Regions from separate parts of the Staphylococcus simulans genome, predicted to be linked through region 2. Evidence: predicted binding sites of a transcription regulator. Region 2 holds the regulator's gene; the other holds the start of a gene.
What was found. The regulator LexA, encoded in region 2, represses DNA repair genes until DNA is damaged. The targets are predictions, from matches to a motif close to CGAACATATGTTCG.
Positions count from the first base shown of each region.

Region 1 (6,380 bases), 540 kb from region 2:
ACAACAACACTGCGATGTGCTTAGGTCACGCACAAAGTATTGTATTATATAATATTCGCTTCAAAGACATCGTCGGCGGTCACGCAATTGATGCATGCGGTGTTGAAGATACGCTGATCACACGCTGCAGTTTTGAAGGCTTTTTAGATATTGATGGTGATCGCAGCTTTTCTGAAGCAATACAACTTGATATTCAAGTACCAGGTGCTTTCCCTAAATTCGGAACGCGAGATGGTACAATTACAAGAAACACTATGGTTTCTGAATGCTATTTCGGTCCTTCAGAAACACCAGGCTTCAAGAGTTGGAATCGCGCAATCGGTTCACATGCAACACGTCACAATCAGTTTTATCACGATATTTTTATCTATCGCAACACATTCCATCAGACACAAGATTTTGCGTTGACACCTTTTAAAGCACACAGCTTATATATCATGGACAATCATTTCTTAAATTGTGCTGGCGGCGTGCGTTTTTTAGGCACGAAAGATGATAAAAACACTGCAGATGTACTGACTGGACAACGTATGGGAGCTCAAGGCGGTCGTGAACTTTATATTATTAATAACCAGTTTGAAGGGCCTATGACCAAAGACGCGATTCATATTCGCGGTTACTATAATACGCAGCACAAAGATGTATTAATTGCTGAGAATCAGTTTGATACATCACAAACTTTAACATTGCATGATATTGATGGTCTGTATTTAGATCAACCAGAACTAAAACCTGCACAAATCAAACGTCGCAACCTTTCACACATCTATCAATCACCAACACTTAAATCATAATTAAAATCAACATAAAAGAAGGAGATAGGTTTAAAGTACAATACTTTAGCCTATCTCCTTTATTATTATTTAAGTGGTTTTAATGGTTCGCTAATATCTATACCTAATGCATATGGCATTAAGAAATAAACTACTAATATAATGAGAACTGCACTAATTAAGTTGACCCAGAAGCCGACACTTGCCATTTTCTTAATAGAAATCAAACCTGTCCCGAAGACAATGGCGTTCGGTGGTGTACCGACTGGCATCATGTAAGCACAGTTTGAAGCCATTGCGGCTGGCACCATTAATAATAATGGGTGCACGCCGATTGCGACAGATAGTGTTGCTAAAATTGGTAAAATCATAGTCGCAGTCGCTGTATTGGATGTAACTTCTGTTAAGAATAACACAAACATAGTGATTACAATCACGATGAGTAAAGGACTGACACCATTTAATGCTGTCAATTGTGCACCTAACCATTTCGCTAAGCCGCTCTCTGAAATACCTTTTGCTAGAGCTAAACCGCCTCCGAATAAGATCAGTACGCCCCATGGCAATTCTTTCGCAACTTCCCAGTCAATAATGCGTTTGTATTTTTTATTATTTTTAGCTGGAATAATGAATAATAAAATTGAGACGAACATCGCAATCGTACCATCTTGAACAAGTGAGGTCGGTCCCCATTGTTTGAGTAAAAACTCTCTGATAATCCATAAAATACTTGCTGTGGTAAAGACAGTGAAAACAACTTTCTCTTCAAATGTGACTTTGCCTAATTCTTTCAACTTGGTTTTGATTAAATCATCACCGCCAGGCAAATGTTTCAATTCTTGTTTAAAGGCAACAAAACGTAAGTAAACCCAAGCCAAGAATAATAAGATAATAACTGTCGGAATACCAATCAACATCCATTTCGCAAAGCTGATTTCTTCACCGAATGCTGTATGGTATTGCCCTTTCAAAATAATTAAAGGCGGTGTTCCAATCAATGTTCCCATACCGCCAATCGTTCCTGCATAACCGATCGCAAGGACTAATGACTTTTCAAATTTAGATAAATTGTGTTTATGATGTTCTTTATCGTTCAAAGCTTTCGCTTCTGCGATAATCGCTAAGCCGATTGGAATCATAATCATTACTGCTGCTGTATTAGATACAAACATTGATAAGCCGCCAGTTGCTAACATAAAGCCTAATAAAATTTTCCCAGTACTTGTTCCGATACTATTGATAATAATTAAAGCTACGCGTGTATGTAAGTTCCATCTTTCCATCGCAATCGCAAGCACGAAGCCGCCTAAGAATAAGAAAATAATATCATTACCATATTCAGAAGTAACTTGTGCAGGATCCATGACATGACCTATCGGCATCAGCACTAATGGCATTAAGCTGGTTGCCGGAATAGGAATCGCTTCTGTAATCCACCACACCGCAATCCATGCAGTACTTGCTAAAACGAAAACCCCTTGATGTGATAAACCTTCAGGATGTACAAACATTAAAATCAACGCAAAGAGTACAGGTCCTAAAATCAAACCTATTAATTGGCCTAAGTTATAAGATTTTTGTTTCTTTGGTTGAGAAAAGAATGTCAGACGTCCCGGTATGCGAAAAGTTGTTTGATGTGAATGACGCATAACCAATCCCCCCTTGAATTCAACATGTTTTACTTTAAATCAATCGAAAATTAAATCTGATACTGATTTAAAGCACCCCTGTACATGTTGTTTTTTTAATTTTATCACAAAAATCCGTATATTTAACCAAAATCATGCAAACGGTTACATAACCTTTTATAATTCATATGATAAATAATTCTTATAACAATTCCATAAAAAAACCAGCATCTGTCAAAAGATGCTGGTTACTCTATACATTTACAACTGTTTTACTTTAATCAAAAATGACACAGACACCTTCTGCAGCGTGTTGTTTGTCATCTGTTAATGTCAGTTGACCTGTTTCTTTATTACGTTTTAAAACAGTCACTGGAGAATCCCCTTCTTGATGTGCACATACAATATATTGATCATCATCTGAAATATTGAAGTCACGTGGGAATTCACCGCCAGTTTTCACGATTTCAACTAATTTTAATGCGTCACCTTTGTCGCTGACTTCGAATACTGCAATACTGTCGTGACCACGGTTGCTGACATATAAGAAACGTTGGTCATGAGATAAATGTACTGCAGCTAGTTTCGTTGCTTCTCTGAAGTCATCTGGAATCGTTACATAAACACCTACTTCTTCAAAATGGCCGTCATCATATTTGGTAACACTCACTTTATTTGAAAGTTCATGTACAACATATGCATAAGGTTGATTTTCATGGAATGCGATATGGCGTGGGCCATAACCTGCAGTAAATTCAGATACCGCTACTTCATGATAGCCTTCTTCATCATATGTGTAGCTGACTACTCTGTCTGTACCTAAATCGCATGCAGCAACATATTTTTTATCTGGAGTTTGTTGCACATAATGGACATGTGCATGTTCTTGACGTTCATGCGGGCCTGTCGGATATTTATGTTCCAACTCTTCAATTAAACGTACAACTTCACCTGTTGCTGCATCTAATTCGTATAAACGTAAAAGTCCTGCACCATAGACCGCTTCAAATAAATAATTGCCATCTTCTGATACAGAAATATAACATCCTGTGCCTTCGACAGAGTCTAAGCATTTATTAAGTAAAGTCAATGTGCCGTCATTTTCAACTCTAAAACTTGCGACACCGCAGCGTTCGCCTTCTTTCGTAATCGCATATAAAAATTGATTGTGGCGTGCAATAAACGTAGAAGCCTCAATTTCATAGGCAGTCGCAACTTCAGTGACTGCTGCTTTGTCTTCGTCTAATACGAAGCGGTAAATCCCTTTACCCTCTTTCTTTGTGTAAGATCCAATATAACCTGATTTCGTCATATTATTACCTCCTCATCTTACCTCCTATTGTACGGGATTATTCTGAAAAATGATAATAGTTCAATTCTGAAACGGTTTTCTTCTGCTAAACTATTAATTACAGTTGAAAATACGAACAAGTGTTCGTATAATGAAATTATCAACTCTTACTCAAGCAGGTGATAGTGATGGAAACGTCTAAAGAAGAAACAGATTATCGAAAAATTCCACGGGAGGAGCTCGATGCGAATATCCCGATGGGCAGAGGCATGGTGAAATGGGCACCTTTTGCGACATTGCCCGAACAGTTTGAACGTCTGCATCAATATGCGGTAGATCAAACTAAGATAGAACGCCCTATTTTATCTGAAGATCAAATTCATGAATTGAACCAACAGATTCATATCGCATTTCAAGAACAATGTCCCATTCGTGTGCGCTACTTTAAAGGAGGTTGGATACAAACTATCAAAATGATGCCAGACAAAATCAATTACTTAGATCAAGTCTTAATCGGTATCAATTTGAAACAACAGCAGCAAATTAAACTTTCTTTGCTTGATATTGTCCAAATCACATTATGTCGTAACGCTTCTTAGCCTTTTAGACTCATGAAAAAAGCACTTGCTGAATTCAACTCAGCAAGTGCTTTTACATTAATTCTATTACAATTAATTACTGTTGCCTGATTCAATATCAGCAACGATTTCTTTTGTTCTTCTTTCGATATCTTCAAAGTCTTTCTTGAAGATGAAAGCAAATACAGCCACACCTACGCCAACTACAACTGACACGATAAGTGCTAAACTGAAGAAGAATTTAAAAAAGCCTTTAATAAAGTCTAACATTTTGATTTCACCTCTATAAAAATAATCGCCTGCATGCTCTAATAATAGCATACTTAAATTGGTCATTAAAACATATACCCTATATTAAAAAAGCTAAAGCATGTCTAAAGCCATTATACTAAAAAGAGGCTAACCGAAAAAGGTTAACCTCTTAAAATCACAAGAATTACGTATTACGCGCCTCTCCACCATCTGTAAACAGCGGCATATGCTTTATTATAATAATCTTGTACCATATGAATCACCTCTAAACGTAATCTATCTTCGTTTCAAGTGACATTTACAAACCGTATTTACAGTTTTTTCTCTACATATATATTATAATATGGTTTGATTTCCCAAGTCTATTAATAAATAATTACATTCTTGTAACATTATCAAGAGAAACATTAAGGGGTTATTTTGAATGCAAAAAGTACACTCAGATATTATGACATTTCGAGGATCACATTATGATTTAGGTGTTGAAACAGGCAAGTGGATGAAAACAACTAAACTCATGCAAAATAGAGAAAAAGAATGGAAGAAACGCTTACCACGCTTTGATATCGATGTTAATGAAACACATGCAATCTTCCAACAATATGCACCGCAAATTTGGGAAGAATTAATGGGTATGCGTGAAGTGCTTGAGTTACCGATTAGACAAATTGTTTTTAATTTTGCACATTATCGCTTTACACCTATTAAGAAAGACAGCGGCTGTACAGTCTTTCTTGGCGACAATTATTTAGTGCGCAATTATGACTATCACCCTGCCACATATGATGGTCGCTATTTATTATATGAACCAAATGACGGTGGATTAGCCCAAATTGGTCCTACTTCTCGCGTCACAGGCAGAATGGATGGGCTTAATTCTGCGGGTCTCGCTATGGGCTATAATTTTATGCATCGTAAACATCCGCAAGACGGGTTTGTCTGTTATATGATTGGACGCTTAATTTTAGAACTTTGTCGTGATACAGATGAAGCCATTCGTTTATTAAAAGAAATTCCTCATCGTAGTTCATTCAGTTATATTATGATGGATAAACATAATCAACACGCGATTGTAGAAGTGACACCTAGAGGTCTAGATGTACGTTATGATTGTACGTGTACTAACCATTTCAAGTTGCTGACGCATGAAAATCGTAACTACACCAAAGAATCTAAAGCACGATTAGCTAAAACTTTAAAACAAACAGATATCTATATGGATAAAATGAAAGCTTTTCAAGTTTTTAATGATCCGCAATATGAAATTTACAGTAAGCTCTTCAGCAGCTGGTCTGGTACTATTCATACATCTATGTATCAACCAGAAACAATGAAAGCTTGGATCAGTTTAGGCGAAAATCAAACACCTGTATGCATTGATTTTAATCAATGGCTTAACCACAACGAACTAGATATTACCTCTCTTCATGGCGAAATTGATACAGACATTGCCTTCGCATCTGAATAATAGATTAAAAGCGGAAAGACACTGTGCTAAAGTCTTTTCGCTTTTATTTTTATCTGCTCTATTAGAAAAAACAAGACTTTACTTGATTTAAGAATATCTTGAAATTCTTTATCTCAATCTAAATTAACTCCCAACCCACTTCTTTTATTAAAAGTATTCGCAAAAAAAGTTTGATACATTTTGTTTTATTTTTCATATTTGAGTTATATAAGTTATAATTGATTAATTAAGTTGATAGTCTTCAATCATAATCAACTCAACATTCAAAATTAAATACTCGAGAGGAGTTCTCCTATGTTTTTAGCTTGGAACGAGATGAAACGAAATAAATTAAAATTCGGATTAATCATCGGTGTGCTGATTATGATCAGTTACCTGCTCTTTTTACTT
Region 1 is NZ_CP095100.1:1,040,916-1,047,295, reverse strand. It holds gene MUA87_RS04685 (glycosyl hydrolase family 28-related protein) at 1-794, shown strand, start outside; gene MUA87_RS04680 (SLC13 family permease) at 860-2,422, opposite strand; gene pglS (6-phosphogluconolactonase) at 2,679-3,713, opposite strand; gene MUA87_RS04670 (YolD-like family protein) at 3,881-4,291, shown strand; gene MUA87_RS04665 (hypothetical protein) at 4,364-4,540, opposite strand; gene MUA87_RS04660 (C45 family autoproteolytic acyltransferase/hydrolase) at 4,947-5,990, shown strand; gene MUA87_RS04655 (ABC transporter permease) at 6,285-6,380, shown strand, end outside.
Region 1: a site for LexA is predicted at 3,826-3,839, ahead of MUA87_RS04670 (YolD-like family protein). Genes of this name have one in related genera too.

Region 2 (6,380 bases):
TTAATAGAAAATGTTCGCAATTTTTGTGAAGCATCATGGCAAAAGAAAAGTTTAAAAGTTATAATCATTTCGAGTATTGAAGAAGATCAAAGGAGTGCAAAGATGCGAAAATTAGTCATTATTATCCATCCAGATATGGAAAACTCAGTAGTTAATCGTATGTGGAAAAATGCTTTGATAAACGAACAAATTGATGTGGTCGATTTATATGAATTGTACCCTGACAGAAACATTGATGTTGCACGCGAACAAGAAAGATTAATGAGTTACGATACAATAGTATTCCAATTTCCATTATATTGGTATAGTAGTCCGCCATTATTGAAACAATATCAAGATGAAGTATTTTTATTTAATTTTGCATATGGTCCAGAAGGAACGAAACTTCGTGATAAAAAATTTGCGATTGCGACGACAGTTGGCAGTTTAGAAGAAGATTATTCAGAAGAAGGTTCGAATCGATTCACGTTAGACACATTACTTTCACCATTCGTTGCGACTTTTAATTATATCGGTGCCCAATATAAAGGACACTTTGAACAATATGGTACAGTGAATCATGCGACGAAAAACGAATTGATTGAAGGCAGCAAGCACTATATAGAATTTGTGAAAAAGTTGTAAATAAAAAAGCTGAGATCGTTTTTTGATCTCAGCTTTCGTTTAATTAGAATAAATACTCTCCAAACTCTAAAGGTTCAATGTATTTGCCGTCTTTATCAAACACACGCATGTTACCGCCAGAGATTTCATCAATAAGTAAAACTTCACCAGTTTTTTCATCGCGACCAAATTCTAATTTAATGTCGTAAAGTTCTAAACCTTTTTGTGCAAGTTCTTCTTTAATGATGTCTGAAATTTTTACTGTTAATTTAGCAATTTCGTCGTATTCACCTGGTTTTAAGATGTTTAACGCTTCAAGACCTGCTTTGTTGATGAGTGGATCTTGTCTTTCATCATCTTTTAAAGTCATTTCTACATATGCGTTAAGTGGTGCGCCTTCTTCGATATAGTCACCGTATCTGCGGATAAATGAACCCACTGCGCGGTATCTGCAAATAACTTCTAATCCATGACCGAATACTGATACTTTTTTAACACGCATTTGACGATCTTCAATGTTTGCGTCGATATAATGTGTTGGAATGCCAGCAGCGTTGATTTTTTCGAAGAAATAACTTGTCATTTTAAGACCAGCTTTACCTGAACCCTCAACAGTTAAGCCAACTTGGTTTTCACCTGGATCAAATTTGCCATCTTTTCCTGTCATATCATCTTTGAAGAAAAGAACAATTTCACCATCTTTGTCTTGATAGACATCTTTTGTTTTACCTTTGTAAATTAAATCCATTTCATCTCACTCCTCAAGTATTACTCATGTTTAGTATAAGTGAATTTCTCTTTTATATAAATACAAAAGTATGAAAATATGATGGCATTGCTGCATTTTAAACTAAAAAGCAAGGTGCATGCAAGGCTAAAGCTGCTTTAAGATGCAAATTGTTTATGCACAGTATAAGAAATAACAGAATGGAGATAAACAGACCAAAATAATTAAAACACCCCATAATGTCTATGAATTTTGGACATTATGGGGTGTTAGTAGTTTACTAATCTAATTTGAATCTAAATAATTTGTCACGAACAAAAATTAAGAAGAGATGATATGCCTATGAACAGATACGATTGCCTACAGCTCTCTAAATAGACCTACAACTTTACCTAAAACAGATACATGTTCTAAATAAATAGGTTCCATTGTACTGTTTTCAGGTTGTAATCTATAACGATGTTTTTCTTTGTAGAAGCGTTTTACAGTTGCTTCATCATCTTCTGTCATAGCTACAATAATATCACCGTTTTCTGCGATAGTCTGACTTCTGACGATGACTTTATCTCCATCTAAAATACCAGCTTCAATCATACTGTCTCCAACAACATTTAAAATGAAAATGTCGCTGTTATGTGTTGATGTAAAGTGTTCTGGTAATGGGAAGTATTCTTCTACATTTTCTACTGCTGTGATTGGGACACCGGCTGTGACTTTACCAATAACTGGTACATGGATAGTACCTTCGATCTCAGCAGCATCTTCAATTTGGTCGCTGACAATTTCAATTGCGCGTGGTTTTGTAGGGTCACGACGAATATACCCTTTGCTTTCTAATCGTGATAGATGCCCGTGTACAGTAGAGCTTGAAGCAAGTCCGACTGCTTCACCGATTTCTCTGACACTTGGCGGATAACCTTTTGTATGAACGACTTGTTTTATATATTCATAAATTTCGCTTTGACGCTTCGTAAGTTCAGTCATTTATATGCACATCCTCTTCTAGTTTGTTCTTATTATATCACGTTAATATAGCCTTTACAAACATTTGTTCGTAAAAGTGTTGACACCGAACAATCGTTCTGATATTGTTTAAATACAAACAAATGTTCTAGGGGTGTTCGAATAATGATTAGGAAATATCAAACTAGTTTTTTACTATATACAGCAGTATTGTTAATGTCTTTTATGTTAGTTTCAGCGTTTTTAATCGGTGCAGAGCAGTCAAGTAATGAGGAACAAGTGTACGAAATGACAGATCATACACTTCCAACTAAGGTAGAACAAAAAGCCGAACATGAGCAACAATATATAGAACAGGGCGAACAAAATAACAGACCTATCGTCGCAACTGTTCACTGATTTAAAAATAAAGTGTATTGATTATACTGCTAACACGATGTGTTCTATGGTGTAAGGTTGCTGTAAGTGGGAATAAGTTTAGTAGAACATATTGATTTTATTTTGAGCGATTGTTTGCTAAGATAAATAATCATCAGACTAATGGAGGTCGATAGCATGGCAGATCAACATAAAGAAACAATTAACCGTATTAATGAACTTTCTAAGAAGAAAAAAGAAGAAGGCTTAACAAAAGAAGAAGCGAAAGAAAGAGCAGAGTTACATCAAAAATATCTTGAAACATTCCGCGAAGGTTTCAAACAACAAATTGAAAATACAAAAGTATTAGATCCTGAGGGAAATGATGTAACACCAGAAAAATTAAAACAAGTACAACGTGAGCAAAATAAAAGACAATAAAACTCAATATACTACAATAAATGTAGAGCTTTTAGAACAGAATAATTGATGTTCTAAAGGCTCTTTTTTCATGAAAATGTATATTTTGATTGTTTTAATCACTTTTATTATATTTGATAGCGATTTCATGAGGACAATAAATGTTAAACTTAACTGATTTAATGTATAATGGCATAAAATCATGCTGTATAGAAAGGAAGTTTTATTGATGTTCGATAAAAGAGATGAGCTTGCAATCAATACAATCAGAGCATTGAGTATTGATGCAATTGAAAAAGCAAATTCTGGTCACCCAGGATTACCGATGGGTGCTGCACCAATGGCATACACATTATGGACAAGACATTTGAACTTTAACCCTAATTCAAATGAATACTTTAACAGAGATAGATTCATCTTATCTGCAGGGCACGGTTCTGCATTACTTTACAGCCTATTACATGTATCAGGCAGCTTAGAATTAGAAGAATTGAAACAATTTAGACAATGGGATTCTAAAACACCAGGACATCCTGAGTTCAGACACACACAAGGTGTCGAAGTAACTACAGGTCCACTTGGACAAGGTTTCGCAATGTCAGTAGGTATGGCAATGGCAGAAAACCACTTAGCAGGTAAATTCAACAAACCAGATGCTGAAGTCGTAAATCATTACACTTATGTTTTAGCTTCTGATGGTGACTTGATGGAAGGTATTTCTCATGAAGCAGCTTCATTAGCAGGTCACTTACAATTAGACAAATTAATCGTGTTATACGATTCAAATGATATTTCACTTGATGGTGATCTTGATAAAGCATTCTCTGAAGACATCAAAAAACGCTTTGAATCATATGGTTGGAACCACATCTTAGTTAAAGATGGTAATGATTTAGAAGAAATTAATAGTGCCATTGAAAAAGCTAAAGAACAAAATGGTCCAACTATGATTGAAGTTAAAACAGTTATTGGTTACGGTTCACCAAATAAATCAGGTACACATGGTGTACATGGTGCTCCACTTGGTGATGATGAACGTACATTAACATTAGAAAACTATAAATTGGATCCAGAAAAACGTTTCTACGTTCCGGATGAAGTTTATGATGTCTTCAATGAAACTATGTTGACACGTGCAACTGAAAACGAAGAAGCATGGAAAGCTTTAGTTGAAAAATACGCAGAATCTTATCCAGAATTAGCACAAGAATTCAAAGATGCGATTGCTGGTAAATTACCTGAAAACTATGAAGCAGAATTACCAGAATTCGAAGTCGGTTCAGAAAGTGCTACACGTGCAGACTCAGGTGAAGTCATTCAAGCACTAAGCAAATCTGTACCTTCATTCTTCGGTGGTTCAGCAGACTTAGCTGGTTCAAACAAATCAAATGTTAAAGATGCACCAGACTATGATCGCAATACACCTGAAGGTAAAAATATTTGGTTCGGTGTTAGAGAATTTGCGATGGCAGCAGCTGTAAACGGTATGGCAGCACACGGTGGAGTAAATCCTTACGGTGCGACATTCTTCGTGTTCAGTGACTATCTAAAACCAGCATTAAGACTTTCAGCAATTATGGGTCTTAACTCAACATTTATCTTTACACATGACTCAATCGCTGTTGGTGAAGATGGTCCAACTCACGAACCGATTGAACAATTAGCAGGTTTACGTGCAATTCCTAATATGAATGTGATTCGTCCAGCAGATGGTAACGAAACACGCGTAGCTTGGGAAGTTGCATTAGAGAGTGAACAAACACCAACTTCATTAGTATTAACACGTCAAAACCTTCCTGTATTAGATGTTTCTAAAGAAACAGTAGAAGAAGGTGTACGTAAAGGTGCTTATGTAGTATATGAATCTGAAGAAAATCCAGAATATCTTGTATTAGCTTCTGGTTCAGAAGTAAGCTTAGCAGTAGAAGCAGCAAAAACTTTTGCGGATAACGGTAACTCAGTACGTGTTGTTTCTATGCCGAACTGGCATGCATTTGAACAACAACCAAAATCTTACCAAGATGAAGTTATCCCACCAACAATTAAAAAACGTTTAGCGATTGAAATGGCTTCTTCATTAGGTTGGCATAAATATGTCGGCTTAGAAGGCGAAGTACTTGGTATCGATCGTTTCGGCGCAAGTGCACCAGGCGGATTAGTTGTTGAAAAATATGGCTTCACTAAAGAAAATGTTTTAAAACTTTTGAATAACCTATAAGTTTTGAATTAAGATAAAGATAAGAGCTATTCTACAATTGAAACACCCAAAATAGCGGTTAGCGTTTCAATGAGCTAGGAATAGCTCTTATTCTTATGTTTTAGTATCGATTCAACTTGAAAAGATGAAATTATTTTAGTAAAATGCTAAAGGATAAAGAAAGTGGGTGAGACAATGGCAACTTGGATAGCAATTTTATTAATCATTGCTGCACTTATCATCGGTTTAGTTGGTGGATTCTTCCTAGCAAGAAAATATATGATGGATTATCTTAAAAAGAATCCTCCTATCAACGAAGAGATGTTACGTATGATGATGATGCAAATGGGCCAAAAACCATCTCAAAAGAAAATCAATCAAATGATGACGATGATGAACAAAAACATGGATCAAAAAATGAAATAATCAGTATCTATAAAAAGAAAGTTGTGTGCAGCGGCATATAGCTTTCTTTTTATTTGTATTTATACTTTTTCAATCGTTTTGATATGGAAATATAGACACAAAATGATATACTATGAAATGATTTCGCAGGATAGACTTAATGTAGAAAAGAAGGTGTCACGGTGTTATATCTTATATTCTCAGTCGGTGTCGCATTTTTAATGAGTATCGGCGTTATTATATTACGAATGAAAGCACAACAATATCCAGTCAATGAGAAGAAACTCATATTGCCGCCGATTTTTATGTCTACGGGTGCGCTGATGTATGTTATTCCTTATTTTAGAATTACAGGACTTGAAGCACTTGAAGCAATGGCAGTTGGGTTGATGTTCTCAATTGTATTGATTTGGACATCTCGTTTCGAGATAAAGGGCAAAGAGATTTATATGAAACGTTCGAAAGCCTTTCCAATCATTTTGATTTCCTTGCTAGTGATTCGTACTGTTATGAAACTTGTCATCAGCAGTCAAATTGATCCAGGTCAACTCGGCGGTATGTTTTTCTTATTGGCATTTTCAATGATTTTACCATGGCGAATTGCGATGCTGATGAAATATAAAAAATTAAGAAAACAAATAGCTGATTGATGGATAATAGTAAATAAAACAATAAATATAATTTAAACGATGTTTTGCAATGATTGGT
Region 2 is NZ_CP095100.1:1,576,114-1,582,493, reverse strand. It holds gene MUA87_RS07400 (NAD(P)H-dependent oxidoreductase) at 103-624, shown strand; gene MUA87_RS07395 (phosphoribosylaminoimidazolesuccinocarboxamide synthase) at 668-1,351, opposite strand; gene lexA (transcriptional repressor LexA) at 1,691-2,314, opposite strand; gene sosA (DNA damage-induced cell division inhibitor SosA) at 2,459-2,692, shown strand; gene MUA87_RS07380 (DUF896 domain-containing protein) at 2,849-3,091, shown strand; gene tkt (transketolase) at 3,300-5,288, shown strand; gene MUA87_RS07370 (YneF family protein) at 5,463-5,693, shown strand; gene MUA87_RS07365 (CcdC family protein) at 5,855-6,322, shown strand.